One region of the Pseudomonas sp. LjRoot277 genome, then DNA from elsewhere that is predicted to be linked to it. Evidence: predicted binding sites of a transcription regulator. Region 1 holds the regulator's gene; the other holds the start of a gene.
What was found. The regulator sigma-54, encoded in region 1, starts transcription at its own class of promoters, with help from an activator protein. The targets are predictions, from matches to a motif close to ANTGGCATNNANNTTGCTNT.

Region 2: flgB (flagellar basal body rod protein FlgB) is a predicted target of sigma-54. The motif match lies at 4,431-4,450, and genes of this name have one in related genera.

The regions. Positions count from the first base shown of each region.
Region 1 covers NZ_CAXURI020000001.1:5,860,338-5,868,003, reverse strand. Annotated here, with positions in the region: gene ACSQ87_RS27380 (class II fumarate hydratase) at 1-933, shown strand, start outside; gene ACSQ87_RS27375 (hypothetical protein) at 961-1,389, shown strand; gene ACSQ87_RS27370 (superoxide dismutase) at 1,391-2,002, shown strand; gene ACSQ87_RS27365 (ZIP family metal transporter) at 2,033-2,926, shown strand; gene ACSQ87_RS27360 (HPr family phosphocarrier protein) at 3,084-3,359, opposite strand; gene rapZ (RNase adapter RapZ) at 3,375-4,232, opposite strand; gene ptsN (PTS IIA-like nitrogen regulatory protein PtsN) at 4,235-4,699, opposite strand; gene hpf (ribosome hibernation-promoting factor, HPF/YfiA family) at 4,712-5,020, opposite strand; gene ACSQ87_RS27340 (RNA polymerase factor sigma-54) at 5,095-6,588, opposite strand; gene lptB (LPS export ABC transporter ATP-binding protein) at 6,773-7,498, opposite strand; gene lptA (lipopolysaccharide transport periplasmic protein LptA) at 7,498-7,666, opposite strand, start outside.
Region 2 covers NZ_CAXURI020000001.1:5,210,778-5,218,443, forward strand. Annotated here, with positions in the region: gene ACSQ87_RS24485 (ribonucleoside-diphosphate reductase subunit alpha) at 1-1,204, shown strand, start outside; gene flgE (flagellar hook protein FlgE) at 1,449-2,765, opposite strand; gene flgD (flagellar hook assembly protein FlgD) at 2,797-3,519, opposite strand; gene flgC (flagellar basal body rod protein FlgC) at 3,535-3,978, opposite strand; gene flgB (flagellar basal body rod protein FlgB) at 3,982-4,389, opposite strand; gene cheR (protein-glutamate O-methyltransferase CheR) at 4,646-5,473, opposite strand; gene ACSQ87_RS24515 (chemotaxis protein CheV) at 5,520-6,452, opposite strand; gene flgA (flagellar basal body P-ring formation chaperone FlgA) at 6,535-7,296, shown strand; gene flgM (flagellar biosynthesis anti-sigma factor FlgM) at 7,447-7,666, shown strand, end outside.

The DNA.
Region 1 (7,666 bases):
GCGTTGCACGAGCAATTGTTGCCGGCACTGGTGCGTCTGGTTCAGGTGATCGAGGGCAAGGCCGAAGAGGTTCATCATCACGTCAAAACCGGTCGCACTCACTTGATGGACGCGATGCCGGTGCGCATGAGCCAGGTGCTCAACGGTTGGGCGCAGCAGCTCAAGGCCAACATCGGTCATCTGCAGGATCTGCTGCCGAGTCTGCAATCCCTGGCCCAGGGCGGCACTGCGGTGGGCACCGGCATCAACGCTCATCCGCAATTCGCGGCGCGTTTCAGTGAGCAACTGAGCAAGCTGACTCAGGTGCAATTCCAGCCGGGTGAGGATCTGTTTGCGCTGATCGGCTCTCAGGACACGGCGGTCAGCGTTTCCGGTCAGCTCAAGGCCACGGCCGTTTCGCTGATGAAAATCGCCAACGACCTGCGCTGGATGAACTCCGGCCCGCTGGCCGGTCTTGGTGAAATCGAGCTCGAAGCCTTGCAGCCGGGTTCTTCGATCATGCCTGGCAAGGTCAACCCGGTGATCCCGGAAGCGACTGCCATGGTCGCCGCTCAGGTCATCGGCAATGACACGGTTATCACCATCGCCGGTCAGTCGGGCAATTTCGAGCTGAACGTGATGCTGCCGATCATCGCCCAGAACCTGCTGAGCAGCATCGAATTGCTGGCCAACTCAAGCCATCTGCTGGGTGAAAAGGCCATCGCCAGCTTCAAGGTCAACGAAGCCAGGCTCAAGGAAGCGCTGTCGCGTAACCCGATCCTGGTCACCGCACTCAACCCGATCATTGGTTACCAAAAAGCTGCAGAGATCGCCAAGAAGGCCTATCAACAGGGCCGTCCGGTGATCGATGTCGCTCTCGAACACACCGACCTGACCCGCAGCCAGCTTGAGGTTTTGCTGGACCCGGAAAAACTCACCGCAGGCGGCGTGTAACCACCGAAACCGCTTTGGAGGCTCACCATGGAACACTGGAAACGCACGATCGAACGGGCAAATCGTTGTTTCATGCTGGGCGAATACGTCGATGCCCGCGAGGCTTACTTGCAGGCATTGGCTCTGGCCCAGGTGTTGTTCGAGCGCTGGGCGGATGCCGACGAAGCGGTGGCGGCCTGCGTGATTTCCCATCACAACCTGGCGGATCTGCATTTGCGTCTGAACCAGCCCGAGGAGAGCGCCGAGTACCTGTGCGCCATCCATCAGCGATTGTTGCAGACCATGCAGGACCCACGACTGGCGCCGGCCCTGCGTGAAGCAGCGTTGCGCCAGAGCAGCAAAACCTACGTCGAGCTGCTGAATTTCATCAGCGAACACGGTGAATACCCGCGTACGCATCGATTGCTGCACATCGATGCCGCCTCGCCTGCGCCTCTACATCATGGAGTTCATTGAAATGGCTTTTACCCTGCCTGCCTTGCCCTACGCCTACGACGCCCTGGAGCCGCACATCGATGCGCAGACCATGGAAATCCACTACACCAAGCACCACCAGACTTACATCAACAACCTCAACGCTGCGGTGGAAGGCACCGAGTTTTCCGAGTGGCCGGTGGAGAAACTGGTGTCAGCTGTCCAGCAACTGCCGGAGAAGCTGCGCGCGGCGGTGATTAATCAGGGCGGCGGGCATGCCAACCATTCGCTGTTCTGGGAAGTGATGGCGCCCAACGGCGGCGGTAATCCTGAAGGCTCCCTGGCTGAGGCGATCGATGAGCAGCTGGGCGGCCTGAGCAGTTTCAAGGAAGCCTTCACCAAAGCCGCGCTGACTCGTTTCGGCAGCGGCTGGGCGTGGCTCAGTGTGACGCCGCAAAAGACGCTAGTCGTTGAAAGCAGCGGCAATCAGGACAGTCCATTGATGAACGGTAATACGCCAATCCTTGGCCTGGATGTCTGGGAGCACGCGTATTACCTGCAATACCAGAACCGTCGCCCGGAATACATCAACGCGTTTTACAACGTGATCAATTGGCCTGAAGTCGCTACGCGCTATCAGGCTGCACTGATTTAAGACTTCTGCAAAAACAATCCAAGGCTGGCTATGGGCACTGAAACACTGGCGATCGGTAGTGGACGAATGTTTCGTTACGCATTCGGATCGCTGTTACTGCTGGCAGGCATGACGTTATTGGTTGCCCAAGGCTTGGCGTGGCTGGACCTCGAGCCGAAACTGCTGCGCGCGCTGCAAGGCGGGGCGATCTGCGCTCTGGGCACAGCCTTGGGCGCGGTGCCCGTGCTGGTGATTCGACGGATGCCTCAGGCGGTCAGCGATACGCTGCTCGGCTTCGGGGCCGGGGTGATGCTCGCGGCGACAGCGTTTTCGTTGATCGCTCCGGGGATATCTGCTGCTGAAAACCTGGGGCTGACGCCTTGGGCGGCCAGCGGACTGATCAGTTTCGGCATCATGCTGGGTGCGTTCGGATTGTTCCTGGTTGATCGCAAGGTGTCAGGTGCGTCGCCGGAAATGCTCGTAGGCACGCTGGAGCGACCGGTCATCCCGCCGCGAGTCTGGTTGTTTGTGTTTGCGATCATTGCCCACAACATCCCCGAAGGCATGGCGGTCGGTGTGTCGGCGGGGGGTGGCATGCCCGACGCCGATAGCCTGGCCATGGGCATCGCCTTGCAGGATGTGCCGGAAGGTCTGGTGATCGCGCTGGTATTGGCCGGGGCAGGGATGTCGCGGGTCAAGGCGTTCCTGATGGGTGCCGCGTCAGGTCTGGTCGAGCCGGTCTTCGCGTTGTTGTGCGCCTGGCTAGTGAGCCTGGCCGAATTGTTGTTGCCCTTGGGGTTGGCGCTGGCGGCCGGGGCAATGTTGCTGGTGGTCACCCATGAAGTCATTCCCGAGTCGCGCCGTAATGGTCACGACAAGCTTGCAAGTCTTGGGTTGCTGATCGGGTTTTGCTTGATGATGGTGATGGATACAGCGCTCGCTTAGCGGCTGAACGCGAACTTTGTAGCAGCTGGCGAAGCCTGCGTTCGGCTGCGAAGCAGTCGCCAGTTCGAAATCGGTGGTGCGTCAGTTCAATCGTGCGTGCATTTACGACTGCTGCGCAGCCGAACGCAGCCTTCGGCAGCTGCTACAGGGCGAGGCGTTATTCGCCTTCGCCGAAGTAGTCATTGATCAAGTTCACCAATGCCTGCAGCGCCTCATCAGCCTGTTCACCTTCGGTGCTCAGGTGGATTTTGGTGCCCTTGCCCGCAGCGAGCATCATCATTGCCATGATGCTTTTTCCGTCGACCGTGGATTCCGGCGTGCGTCCTACTCTGATCGTGCAATCCTTGAATTCACCGGCGACGCCAACGAATTTTGCAGAAGCGCGGGCATGCAGGCCCAGCTTGTTGATGATTTCAATTTCCAGAGCAGGCATCGCGGTGTGAATCCTTTAGCTGAGGTCGCGGTGGCGAACCTGGACGTTCTTCAGGGATTTTTGCAGGGCCTGGCCCAGACGTTCGGTCAGGTAGACGGAGCGGTGATGGCCGCCGGTGCAGCCAATGGCAATGGTGACATAAGCGCGGTTGCTGGCGGCAAAGCGTGGTAGCCACTTGAGCAAGTAGGTGGAGATGTCCTGGAACATCTCTTCGACGTCCGGCTGTGCCGCCAGGTACTCGGCAACCGGTTGGTCAAGCCCGGATTGATCGCGCAACTCTGGTTTCCAGTAAGGGTTCGGCAGGCAGCGCACGTCGAACACCAGATCAGCGTCAACCGGCATGCCACGCTTGAAGCCGAAAGACTCCACCAGAAACGCCGTACCGGGTTCCGGCTGGTTAAGCAGGCGCAGCTTGATGGTATCTCGCAGCTGATACAGGTTCAGGTTGGTGGTGTTTACTTTGAGATCGGCGAGGTCGGCAATCGGCCCGAGCAGGGCGGTCTCATCGTTGATGGCCTCGGCCAGCGAGCGATTGGCATTGCTTAGCGGGTGACGACGGCGGGTTTCCGAGAAACGTTTGAGCAAGGTTTCTTCATCGGCGTCCAGATAAAGCACATCACACTGGATGTGCCGGCTGCGCACTTCTTCCAGCAGTTCGGGAAACCGCGACAAATGACTCGGCAAGTTACGCGCATCGATGGATACGGCAACCAGCGGTTGTGCCAGCTCGGTGTGAATCAACGCGCGTTCGGCCAGTTCCGGCAACAGACCGGCGGGCAGGTTGTCGATGCAGTAGTAGCCGTTGTCCTCGAGAACATCGAGTGCGGTACTTTTACCTGAGCCGGAGCGGCCACTGACGATGATCAAGCGCATGATTAATGACCGTTTTGCTCGTCCAGGACAACCTGATACAAGGCTTCATTGCTCGGGGCGCTGCGCAGTTTTTCGCGCACTTCCTTGCGGTCGAGCATGCTGGCGATCTGGCGCAGTAACTCCAGGTGCGCATCGGTAGCGGCTTCCGGGACCAGCAGAACGAACAGCAGGTCAACCGGGGCGCCGTCGATGGCGTCGAAATCTATGGGTGCATCAAGGTGCATCAGGGCGCTGATGGGTGAGGTACAGCCCTTCAGGCGGCAGTGGGGAATGGCGATGCCGTTGCCAAAACCGGTTGAACCGAGTTTTTCACGGGCAATCAGAGCCTCGAAGACATCTTGCATCTCCAGATCCGGCACTTCTTTGTGGATAAGGTTGGCAATTTGCTCGAGGGCTTTCTTTTTACTGCCGCCCGGCACGTTCACGAGGGAACGGCCGGGGGTCAGGATACTTTCAAGTCGGATCATGGGTTGGGAGTGTTAACGACCGGTCGCGCCCTGAAGGAGGCTTTGGGTCTTTTCCTTATGCTTTTTGAGTTGTTTATCCAGCTTGTCGGTCAGTGCGTCGATCGCCGCGTACATATCGGTATGCTCCGCGTTTGCGACCACTTCATTGCCGGGAATATGCAGCGTGGCTTCGATTTTCTGCTTGAGCTTTTCGACCGTCATCGTGACCTGCACGTTGGTGATCTTGTCGAAATGCCTCTCTAATCGTTCGAGTTTTTCGCCGATGTAGGTGCGAAGAGGTTCGGTCACTTCCAGTTGGTGTCCACTGATGTTGACTTGCATACAGCTTCTCCTTCGTTGCCAGTGCATAAAGCGGCAGGCAGAAATGCCTGCCACTGGAACGCTGTGGCGTGGCTCTACATCAACCGCTTACGTTCGCTCGAAGGCGCGATCCCGAGGGATTCGCGGTACTTGGCGACGGTGCGGCGAGCCACCTGAATGCCTTGTGCCTCCAGTAAACCAGCGATCTTGCTGTCACTCAACGGCTTTTTCTGATTTTCCGCGGCAACCAGTTTTTTGATGATCGCGCGGATCGCCGTGGACGAGCATTCACCGCCCTCGGAGGTGCTGACGTGGCTGGAGAAAAAGTATTTCAGTTCATATATGCCCCGTGGGGTATGCATGAATTTCTGCGTGGTCACCCGTGAAATCGTCGACTCGTGCATGCCCACCGCTTCGGCGATGTCATGCAGGACCAGCGGTTTCATGGCTTCGTCGCCGTATTCAAGAAAGCCGCGCTGATGCTCGACGATCTGAGTGGCGACTTTCATCAGGGTTTCGTTGCGGCTTTGCAGGCTCTTGATGAACCAGCGGGCCTCTTGCAACTGATTGCGCATGAAGGTGTTGTCGGCGCTGGTGTCGGCGCGGCGTACGAAACCGGCGTATTGAGCGTTGACCCGCAGTCGTGGCACGGATTCCTGGTTCAGCTCCACCAGCCAGCGCTCGTTGTCCTTGCGTACGATCACGTCGGGAACGACGTATTCGGCTTCGCTGGACTCGATTTGCGAGCCTGGGCGCGGGTTGAGGCTCTGCACCAGTTCAATCACCTGGCGCAGTTCGTCTTCCTTGAGCTTCATGCGACGCATCAGCTGGCTGTAATCGCGGCTGCCGAGCAGGTCGATGTAATCGGTGACCAGGCGTTTGGCCTCGACCAGCCAAGGCGTCTTGGCGGGCAACTGGCGCAATTGCAGCAGCAGGCATTCGCCCAGGTTGCGGGCGCCGATGCCGGCCGGTTCGAATTGCTGGATGCGGTGCAGGACGGCTTCGATTTCGTCCAGTTCGATGTCCAGTTCCGGGTCGAAGGCTTCGAGAATCTCCTCGAGGGTTTCGTCCAGGTAGCCCTGATTGTTGATGCAGTCGATCAGGGTCACGGCGATCAGGCGATCGGTGTCGGACATCGGGGCCAGGTTCAGTTGCCACAACAGATGGCTTTGCAGGCTTTCGCCGGCCGATGTCCGGGTGGTGAAGTCCCACTCGTCGTCATCGTTGCTCGGCAGGCTGCTGGCGCTGGTCTGGTAGACGTCTTCCCACGCGGTATCGACGGGCAGTTCGTTGGGGATGCGCTCGTTCCAGTCGCCTTCCTCGAGGTTATCAACCGTCGGGGCGGTTTCCTGGTAGGAGGGTTCCTGAATGTCGACGTTGGGTTGCTGTTCGGCTTTGTCGGCCAAGGGGTCGGCGTTATCGAAGTCGTCGCCTTCTTCCTGGCGTTCGAGCATCGGATTGGACTCCAGGGCCTCCTGGATTTCCTGTTGCAGGTCCAGGGTCGACAATTGGAGCAGGCGGATGGCCTGTTGCAGCTGCGGTGTCATCGTCAGCTGCTGGCCCATTCTCAAGACTAGCGATGGTTTCATGGCAGGGGCTTAACACCTTATTCGCCGGCGCACATGCGCCATCCACTACAGGGCGCCGGAGCGCCAAACATAAGCAAATTATATGCCCGAAACTGCAGCGTTTGCCTAGAGCGCTGTAACAATAAAAAAATGTTGATTTTTTATCGAGACAAGCGCCCGAGCAACCAGCCAGACACCTCAGTGCTTACAGGCGGAACTCATGGCCCAGATACACTTCCTTGACCAGGTCGTTGGCCAGGATGGTGGCAGAGTCACCTTCGGCGATCAGCTGGCCATCATTGACGATGTAGGCGGTTTCGCAGATATCCAGGGTTTCACGGACGTTGTGGTCAGTGATCAGCACGCCAATGCCCTTGGCCTTGAGGTGATAGATGATCTGTTTGATATCGCCCACCGAAATCGGGTCCACGCCGGCGAACGGTTCGTCGAGCAGGATGAATTTCGGGTTGGTGGCCAGTGCCCGGGCGATTTCCACGCGGCGGCGTTCACCACCGGACAGGCTCATGCCGAGATTGTCGCGGATGTGGCTGATGTGGAATTCCTGCAACAGGCTTTCCAGCTCTTTGCGACGACCGCCCTTGTCGAGTTCCTTGCGGGTCTCGAGGATCGCCATTATGTTGTCGGCTACCGAGAGTTTGCGGAAGATCGATGCTTCTTGCGGAAGATAGCCGATGCCGGCCTTCGCACGACCGTGCATAGGCTGGTGGCTGACATCCAGGTCGTCAATCAGTACGCGGCCCTGATCGGCCTGTACCAGGCCGACAATCATGTAAAAGCAGGTGGTCTTGCCGGCGCCGTTGGGACCCAGCAGGCCGACGATCTGACCGCTGTCGATCGACAGGCTGACGTCGCGCACGACCTGGCGGCTCTTGTAGCTCTTGGCCAGATGCTGAGCTTTCAGAGTTGCCATTACTGGGCCTTTTGCTCGTCGGTTTTCTTCTTCGGCTGGATCACCATGTCGATGCGCGGACGCGACTCGGTGACCTTGTTGCCCGTCGCGCGACCGGCGCTCGCAAGCTTTTTGACCGTGTCGTAGACGATTTTCTCGCCTTGGGTGACGTTGTTGTCCTTGTCGATG
Region 2 (7,666 bases), 650 kb from region 1:
GACCTTCAAAGACCCGTGCAACCTGCGTAGCCCGCAGCAGCACGTCGGCGTGGTTCACAGCTCGAACCTGTGCACCGAGATCACCTTGAACACCAACAAGGACGAGATCGCCGTTTGCAACCTGGGCTCGATCAACCTGCCGAACCACATCACCAACGGCAAGCTGGACACCGCCAAGCTGGAACGCACCGTGAACACCGCCGTTCGCATGCTCGATAACGTTATCGACATCAACTACTACTCGGTGCCGCAAGCGAAGAACTCCAACTTCAAGCACCGTCCGGTCGGTCTGGGCATCATGGGCTTCCAGGACGCTCTGTACCTGCAGCACATCCCTTACGGTTCCGACGCTGCCGTCGAGTTCGCCGACAAGTCGATGGAAGCGGTCAGCTACTACGCGATCCAGGCTTCCTGCGACCTGGCCGACGAGCGCGGTGCCTACGAGACGTTCCAGGGTTCGCTGTGGTCCAAAGGCATCCTGCCGCTGGATTCGCAACAGATCCTGATCGAGCAACGTGGCCAGAAGTACATCGACGTTGACCTGAACGAATCCCTGGACTGGGCACCGGTTCGTGCCCGCGTTCAGAAAGGCATTCGTAACTCCAACATCATGGCCATCGCACCGACCGCGACCATCGCCAACATCACTGGCGTATCGCAGTCGATCGAACCGACCTACCAGAACCTCTACGTGAAATCGAACCTGTCGGGCGAATTCACCGTGATCAACCCGTACCTGGTTCGCGACCTGAAAGCTCGCGGTCTGTGGGACTCGGTCATGATCAACGACCTGAAGTACTACGACGGTTCGGTGCAACAGATCGAGCGCATCCCGCAAGAACTCAAAGAGCTCTACGCGACTGCCTTCGAAGTGGACACCAAGTGGATCGTTGACGCGGCAAGCCGTCGTCAGAAGTGGATCGACCAGGCTCAGTCGCTGAACCTGTACATCGCTGGCGCATCGGGCAAGAAGCTGGACGTGACCTACCGCATGGCCTGGTACCGTGGTCTGAAAACCACTTACTACCTCCGTGCCCTGGCTGCGACCAGCACCGAGAAGTCGACCATCAACACCGGCAAGCTGAACGCTGTTTCCAGCGGCGGCAACCACGGTGAAGATTCGGTCCTGGCAGCGCCTGCCGGCCCTGCTCCAGTGCCGAAGGCTTGCGCCATCGACGAGCCGGATTGCGAAGCTTGCCAATAAGCTGAGCCGGTAGGCGCTAAAAGGCGCTTACCTGGATAACCCCCGATCGGTCCTCTGGATTGTCGGGGGTTTTCTTTTGCCTGCCTTTCAAGATCAAAAGATCGCAGCCTCGTTTCACTCGACAGCTCCTACAGGGGACCGCTATTTCCTGTAGGAGCTGTCGAGTGAAACGAGGCTGCGATCTTTTTGCCAGCCATAAAAAAGCCCCTCTTGCGAGGGGCTCTTTATGCAGCGCTATCCAGCATCAGGTCATCTGAATGATGGTCTGCATGATGGTGCTTTGGGTGGAGATGGTCTTGGCGTTCGCCTGGTAGTTGCTCTGCGCCTTGATCAGGTCGACCAGTTCATTGGTCAGGTTGACGTTGGACTCTTCCAGGGAGTTGGAGGCGATCGAACCCAGGGTGCCGGTTTCCGGCGCATCGTAGCCCGGGATACCCGACGCGTAGGTTTCTTTCCAGCTGGTGCCACCGACTGGCTGCAGACCTTGCTCGTTGGTGAAGCTGGCAAGGGAGATCTGGCCGATAGGCTTGGTCTGATTGTTGCTGAAGTTAGCCAGCAACACACCGCTTCCGTCGATGGTGAGGTTGGTGATCTGGCCAGTGGCGTAACCGTTCTGGGAAGGAATCGAACGCGCGGTATCGGCGTTGAACTGGGTGGTGTTGGCCATGGAGATGGTTACACCCGCCGGGTCGGCGGCGGCGCCGTTGGCTTTCCAGACGCCGGCGGTCACGGTGCCCGGAACCCAGCCGGTAATCTTCAGATCGCTGCTGATGGTCGGGCCGGGCGGAGTGCTGACCTGGAGCAACTTGCCTGACGTGTCGAACGTCATGGTCGAAGGGACCGGAGCCGTAGCGGCAACAGCAGGGTCGCTGCCATCCGGGTTGCGACCATCGATCAGGGTGTAGGTATCCCACGTGTTGGCCCCAGTTTTGACCATGTATTGATCCATGGTGTGCTGGTTGCCCTGAGTGTCGAAAATCGGGGTACTGAACTGCTTGGTGAAGGTGGCGGACTTGGTCGGATCGAACTTGTTGGTCAGAACCGCCTGGTCGATTATGTCAGCCGAAGAGTTCAGGTTGATCGTCGACGACACGGTGGTGGTGGTTTTCGGCGCCAGGTTGGAGGTGTCAATGCGCAGGTCGGTCAACACACCGTTCTGAATCTTGCCATTGGCATCCACACCGTAGCCCTGCAGACGCGAAGTGCCGTCGGTGTTAGTGACGTAACCGTCCTTGTCGACCTTGAACGTACCGGCACGGGTGTAGGACAGCGAACCGCTGTTGCTCAGTACGAAGAAGCCGGAACCGTTGATGCCCATGTCCAGCACGTTACCGGTGTTGTTGATGTCGCCCTGGGTGAACTGTTGAGAAACGTTGGCCAGACGTACACCGTTACCGGTGGTCTTGTTACCGGACCCCAGCTTGCTTGCCGAGTACACGTCTTCGAATTCTGCACGGGACGATTTGAAACCGGTGGTCGCGACGTTGGCGATGTTGTTGCCAGTCACGTCCAGTTGTTTGTTGGCTGCATAGAGACCGCTAAGGCCGATATTGAAAGACATATTCCACTCCTTTGTGCCGTGTTAGTCGGCTCTACATACCAATGGTTTGTACTTTGGACAGGGCGATGCTGCCCAGCCCGGCCAGGTTCAACATCAACTCACCGCCGGTCTGGCTGATGGTCACGCTGTTGACGGTCGCCGGCAGATTGGTGATCAGCGCTACGGCCTGACCATCGATGGTGCTCGAAGCCGAGAAGTTGTAAGTGCCCGACGCAACCGTTTCGCCCGCATCGTTCTTGCCATCCCAGATGAAGCTGGCATTGCCGGCGGACTGAGCCCCCATGTCGATGGTGCGAACGGTTTTGCCGTCCGTGTCGGTGATCTTCAAGGTGGTACCGGGCACTGAAGCTGGAATCACTACCGTACCGGTCATGTTCTTCGAGGTATCGACCACGGCTTTGCTGCCCGGCGCGATGACCGAACGTCCCACCAGCGACGAGGCCTGCAACGCCTGAGACGAGTTGTAGTTGCTGGCAATGCCCGACACGGTATCGTTGAGCGTGGTGATGCCTTCCAGGCTACTGAACTGCGCCAACTGGGCGACGAACTCGCCATTGTCCTGTGGCTCCAGCGGGTTCTGGTTTTTCAGTTGCGTTACCAGCAACTGCAGGAATGCGTCCTTGCCCAAGGCCTTGTTGCCAGTGGCGCTGTTCGTCGCCGACGCCAGGCCATCCGTCGTGGTGCTGGTCTTGATCGAGGAGTTGGCCAGGATGTCCTTGAGGCTCAAACTGCTGGTGGTATCGGTAACACTCATCTGAGTCGCCCCTTATCACTGACCGAGGGTCAGGACCTTCTGCATCATGGTTTTGGCGGTGTTCATCATTTCGGCGTTGGTCTGGAACGAACGGCTCGCGGAAATCATGTCAGCCATTTCTTCCACCACGTTGACGTTCGGGTAGTAGACGTAGCCCTTGGCGTCGGCCGCCGGATGGTTCGGCTCGTAGCGCGCCTCAAGGTTGCTCTGGTCTTCGACCACGCCCAGCACTTGCACGCCTTGACCGGCCGCGTCCTGGTTCTGGAACAGCGAATCGCTGCCGCCGCTCTGGCCGCCCTGGAACATGGTGGCGAATACCGGATGCCGTGCACGGTAGGTCTGGTCGATGCTCGACGAGACGGTCTCGGCGTTGGCGATGTTACTGGCGACGGTGTTCAAGCGAGTGGTCTGGGCACTCATGCCGCTACCGGCAATGTTGAAAACACTGGATAGAGACATGACTTACTCTCCGCGCAAGGCTGATACCAGCCCTTTGAATTTGCTGTTGAGCAGGGTGAAGCTGGCCTGGAAGTTGACCGCGTTTTCCGCGTAGTTCGACTGTTCCAGCTGGGCGTCCACGGTGTTCTGGTCGATCGACGGTTGCATCGGCGTGCGATACAGCAGCGACTCGTCGCCATTACCCAGGCCTTCGGCTTCGATATGACGGCTGTTGGTCATGTTCAAGGCGAAAGTGCCGCTCTTGGTCTTCTCGTTCTGCTCGGCGAGCACTTTCGAGAAGTCCAGATCCCGAGCCTTGTAGTTCGGGGTGTCGGCGTTGGCGATGTTGTTGGCCAGGACTTCGGCACGCTGAGCGCGGAAGCCCAGGGCTTGTTCGTGGATACCGAGCGCTTTATCGAAGCTGATGCTCATGTCGGAAACCTTCGGGTGACCTGATTTTTCGTAACAGGGACATAGCAAGCGTCGTGCCAATTGAAAAAAGGCCGTAAAACGGGGCTTTGCGGGCAGTGGCAACGTGGCAATGCCAGAAAAGCGGCAACTGATTTCCGCCGCCTGCCGCTTTTCTGCCGCTTTCCTGAATCGCGCGCCGCTCCTACGTGATGCAAAAGCGCCAGGCATAAAAAAGGAGCCCCGAAGGGCTCCCGTTTTTATGCCTGGCGCTTTTGCATCACTTCGCCTGGTAAATGATCCCCGGGCTGCACTGGACCATCTGGTAATGATCCGGCAAACCGTTCAGCGCCTCGGAAGCACCAAGGAACAGATAACCGCCTGGCTTCAACGTGCTGTGAATGCGCAACAGGATGTCCTTCTTCACCTCGGCGGAGAAGTAGATCAGCACGTTGCGGCAAAACACGATGTCGAACTTGCCGAGGCTCGCGTAGCTGTCCAGCAGGTTGAACGAGCGAAACTCCACCCGGCTCTTGATCGGTGCCTTGATTGCCCAGCGCCCCGGCCCTTTCGGGTCGAAGTAACGTTGAAGGCGCTCGGGCGACAGGCCACGGCCGATGGCCAGGCTGTCGTACTCGCCGGTCTTGCAGTTGGTCAGCATGGTACCGGACAGGTCAGTGGCAACGATCTGCACGCCCATCTTCAACTGGCCCATGTTCACGCGCTCGAACTCATCGATCGACATCGACAGCGAATACGGTTCCTGACCCGACGAGCAGGCCGCCGACCAGATCCGCAGACGCTGGCCAGGGGCAGCCTTGATCGCTGCGGGCAGCACCTTGTTCTTCAAGACTTCAAACGGATAGGTGTCACGAAACCACAGGGTTTCGTTGGTGGTCATGGCATCCACCACCATCTCGCGCAAACCGCTGCGCGGCTGGGTCTGGATGCGCTGGACCAGCTCACCCAGGGACTTGATGCCTTGCTGTTCCATCAGTTTGTTGAGACGGCTCGAGACCAGGTACTGCTTGTTTTCACCGAGCAAAATGCCACAGGCTTTTTCCAGGAAGACCCGGAACTGTTCGAAATCCAAATTACCCGTAGACAAAGATGCCGCCTCTTAAATCGTATTAACCGTTAGGGGCAAAAGGCCCCTAGCTGATGTCTGCTGCTTTGATCCGGTTGACTACCCGGGATGCCAGGTCATCAGGACGGAATTTGGCAAGGAAGTCATCGGCACCGACCTTCTTGACCATCGCCTGATTGAATACACCCGACAACGAAGTATGCAGGATGATGTGAAGTTTTTGCATGCGAGGGTCGTTGCGGATCTCGGCCGTGAGGGTGTACCCGTCCATCTCCGGCATCTCGATGTCGGAAATCATCATCAGGAACTCTTCTTCCGGCTTCTTGCCCTCGTCGACCAGCTTGCGCAGGTAATCCAGCGCTTGCCGACCGTCGTTCAACGCCACCACTTCGACACCGACCGTCTGCAGGCAACGGGTCACCTGCTTGCGCGCCACCGACGAGTCATCGACCGTCAGTACTCGCAAAGAGAGCGCCTTGTGCTGGGTTTCGACATCCACCACGCCAACGGAAATCGCTTCCGGTGTCGGCGCTACTTCCGCCAGCACTTTCTCGACGTCGATGATTTCGACTAACTGATTGTCGACCCGAGTCACAGCCGTCAGGTAATGATCGCGTCCCGTGCCCTTGGGTGGCGGATGAATCTCCTCCCAATTCATGTTGACGATGCGTTCCACTGACCGCACCAGGAAACCCTGGGTCTTGGTGTTGTACTCCGTGATGATCACGAAGGGATTGCTTTGATCCTTCAGCGCACCGGAACCGGTCGCCATGGCCAGATCAAGAATCGGAATGGTCGCCCCCCGAATATTTGCCACACCGCACACGACAGGACTGGATTTTGGCATCAGCGTCAGTTTGGGGCATTGCAGCACCTCCCGAACCTTGAACACGTTGATCCCATACAACTGCTGGCCGTCGAGACGGAACAACAACAGCTCAAGGCGATTCTGCCCTACCAGTTGCGTGCGCTGGTTTACCGCATCCATTACACCAGCCATGCACAGACTCCTACACCAACGCTTAAGTGTGTTGCGACGCGCATTCATCACTAAACGGCACGGCGCTTGCTTTTTAACTCTTATGAACACAGAACCGACATTTTTCCGACGCCTGACATCAAACGCCCGCAGATTGCTTTGCGCGGTGTCGGCCGTCTGCCTGTTCAACGCTGGCTGCCCTGCCCTTGCTGACGCGGTTACCTTGCCTGACATGCTTATCGGCGTCACTCAGGGCTTTCTTGAATTCACCGTAGAAGACTATCTGGCGACCAGTCAAACGGAAGGCCGCTACGAGATCGAGGTCAAGCAGCTCGATCCGCGGCTGCGCATGCCCATGTGCGACAAGGAATTGACAGCCACGCTTGAGAGTCCGGCAAGGCCGCTGGGGCGGGTTACCGTCAAGGTTGCTTGCGAAGGCACGTCCCCCTGGACCGTCTTCGTACCCGCTCAAGTGCGCCTGTTTCGCGACATTGTGACCACCACCCGCCCGCTGCGACGCACCGGTATCGTCGAGCCTCAGGATGTGACCTTGCGCGAGCGTGACATCAGTCTGATCAGCCAGGGTTACCTGACTTCCGTCGACCAGGCGATCGGGCAGAAACTTACCCGACCAATGGTCGCCGACCAGGTCATGACCCTGGTGCACATGGAACAGGCAGAAGTCATCACCAAGGGCGACCAGGTGGTGATTACCGCCCGCAGTGGAACGCTCAGCGTGCGCATGCCGGGTGAAGCGCTGTCAAACGGCGGCTTACGCGAACAGATTCGGGTGAAAAACCTCAACTCCCAGCGGGTCATCAAGGCGTTAGTCACCGCGCCCGGTCAGGTGGAAGTGGCCATGTAGAACACTGGCGCGCCACCCGACTGTTCCCTAGACTGTGCCCTATGCAGGGCAAGCGCTGACGCGCGCAAGCTCATTGATAATTGAGCCTAAAGTTTTTCCGGGTATGGCCGAAAACATGGCAAGCGTCCAAATACCCAGAGGTTTTTTGTCATGGTCATCGATTTCAGCCGTTTAAACAGTTCCTCGTCACTTACCGGTAGTACACGTACCAGCACCGCGAAGGAAACCGCCGAAGCCGGCAAACCCGCACCGCTGAATACCCCGGCCGAACAGGCCAGTACCGTCAAAAGCGGGGAATCGGTACATCTCAGCAATGAGGCTCAACAGTTGCAGAAGGTCACTGACAAGCTGCGCGATCAGCCTGCCGTCG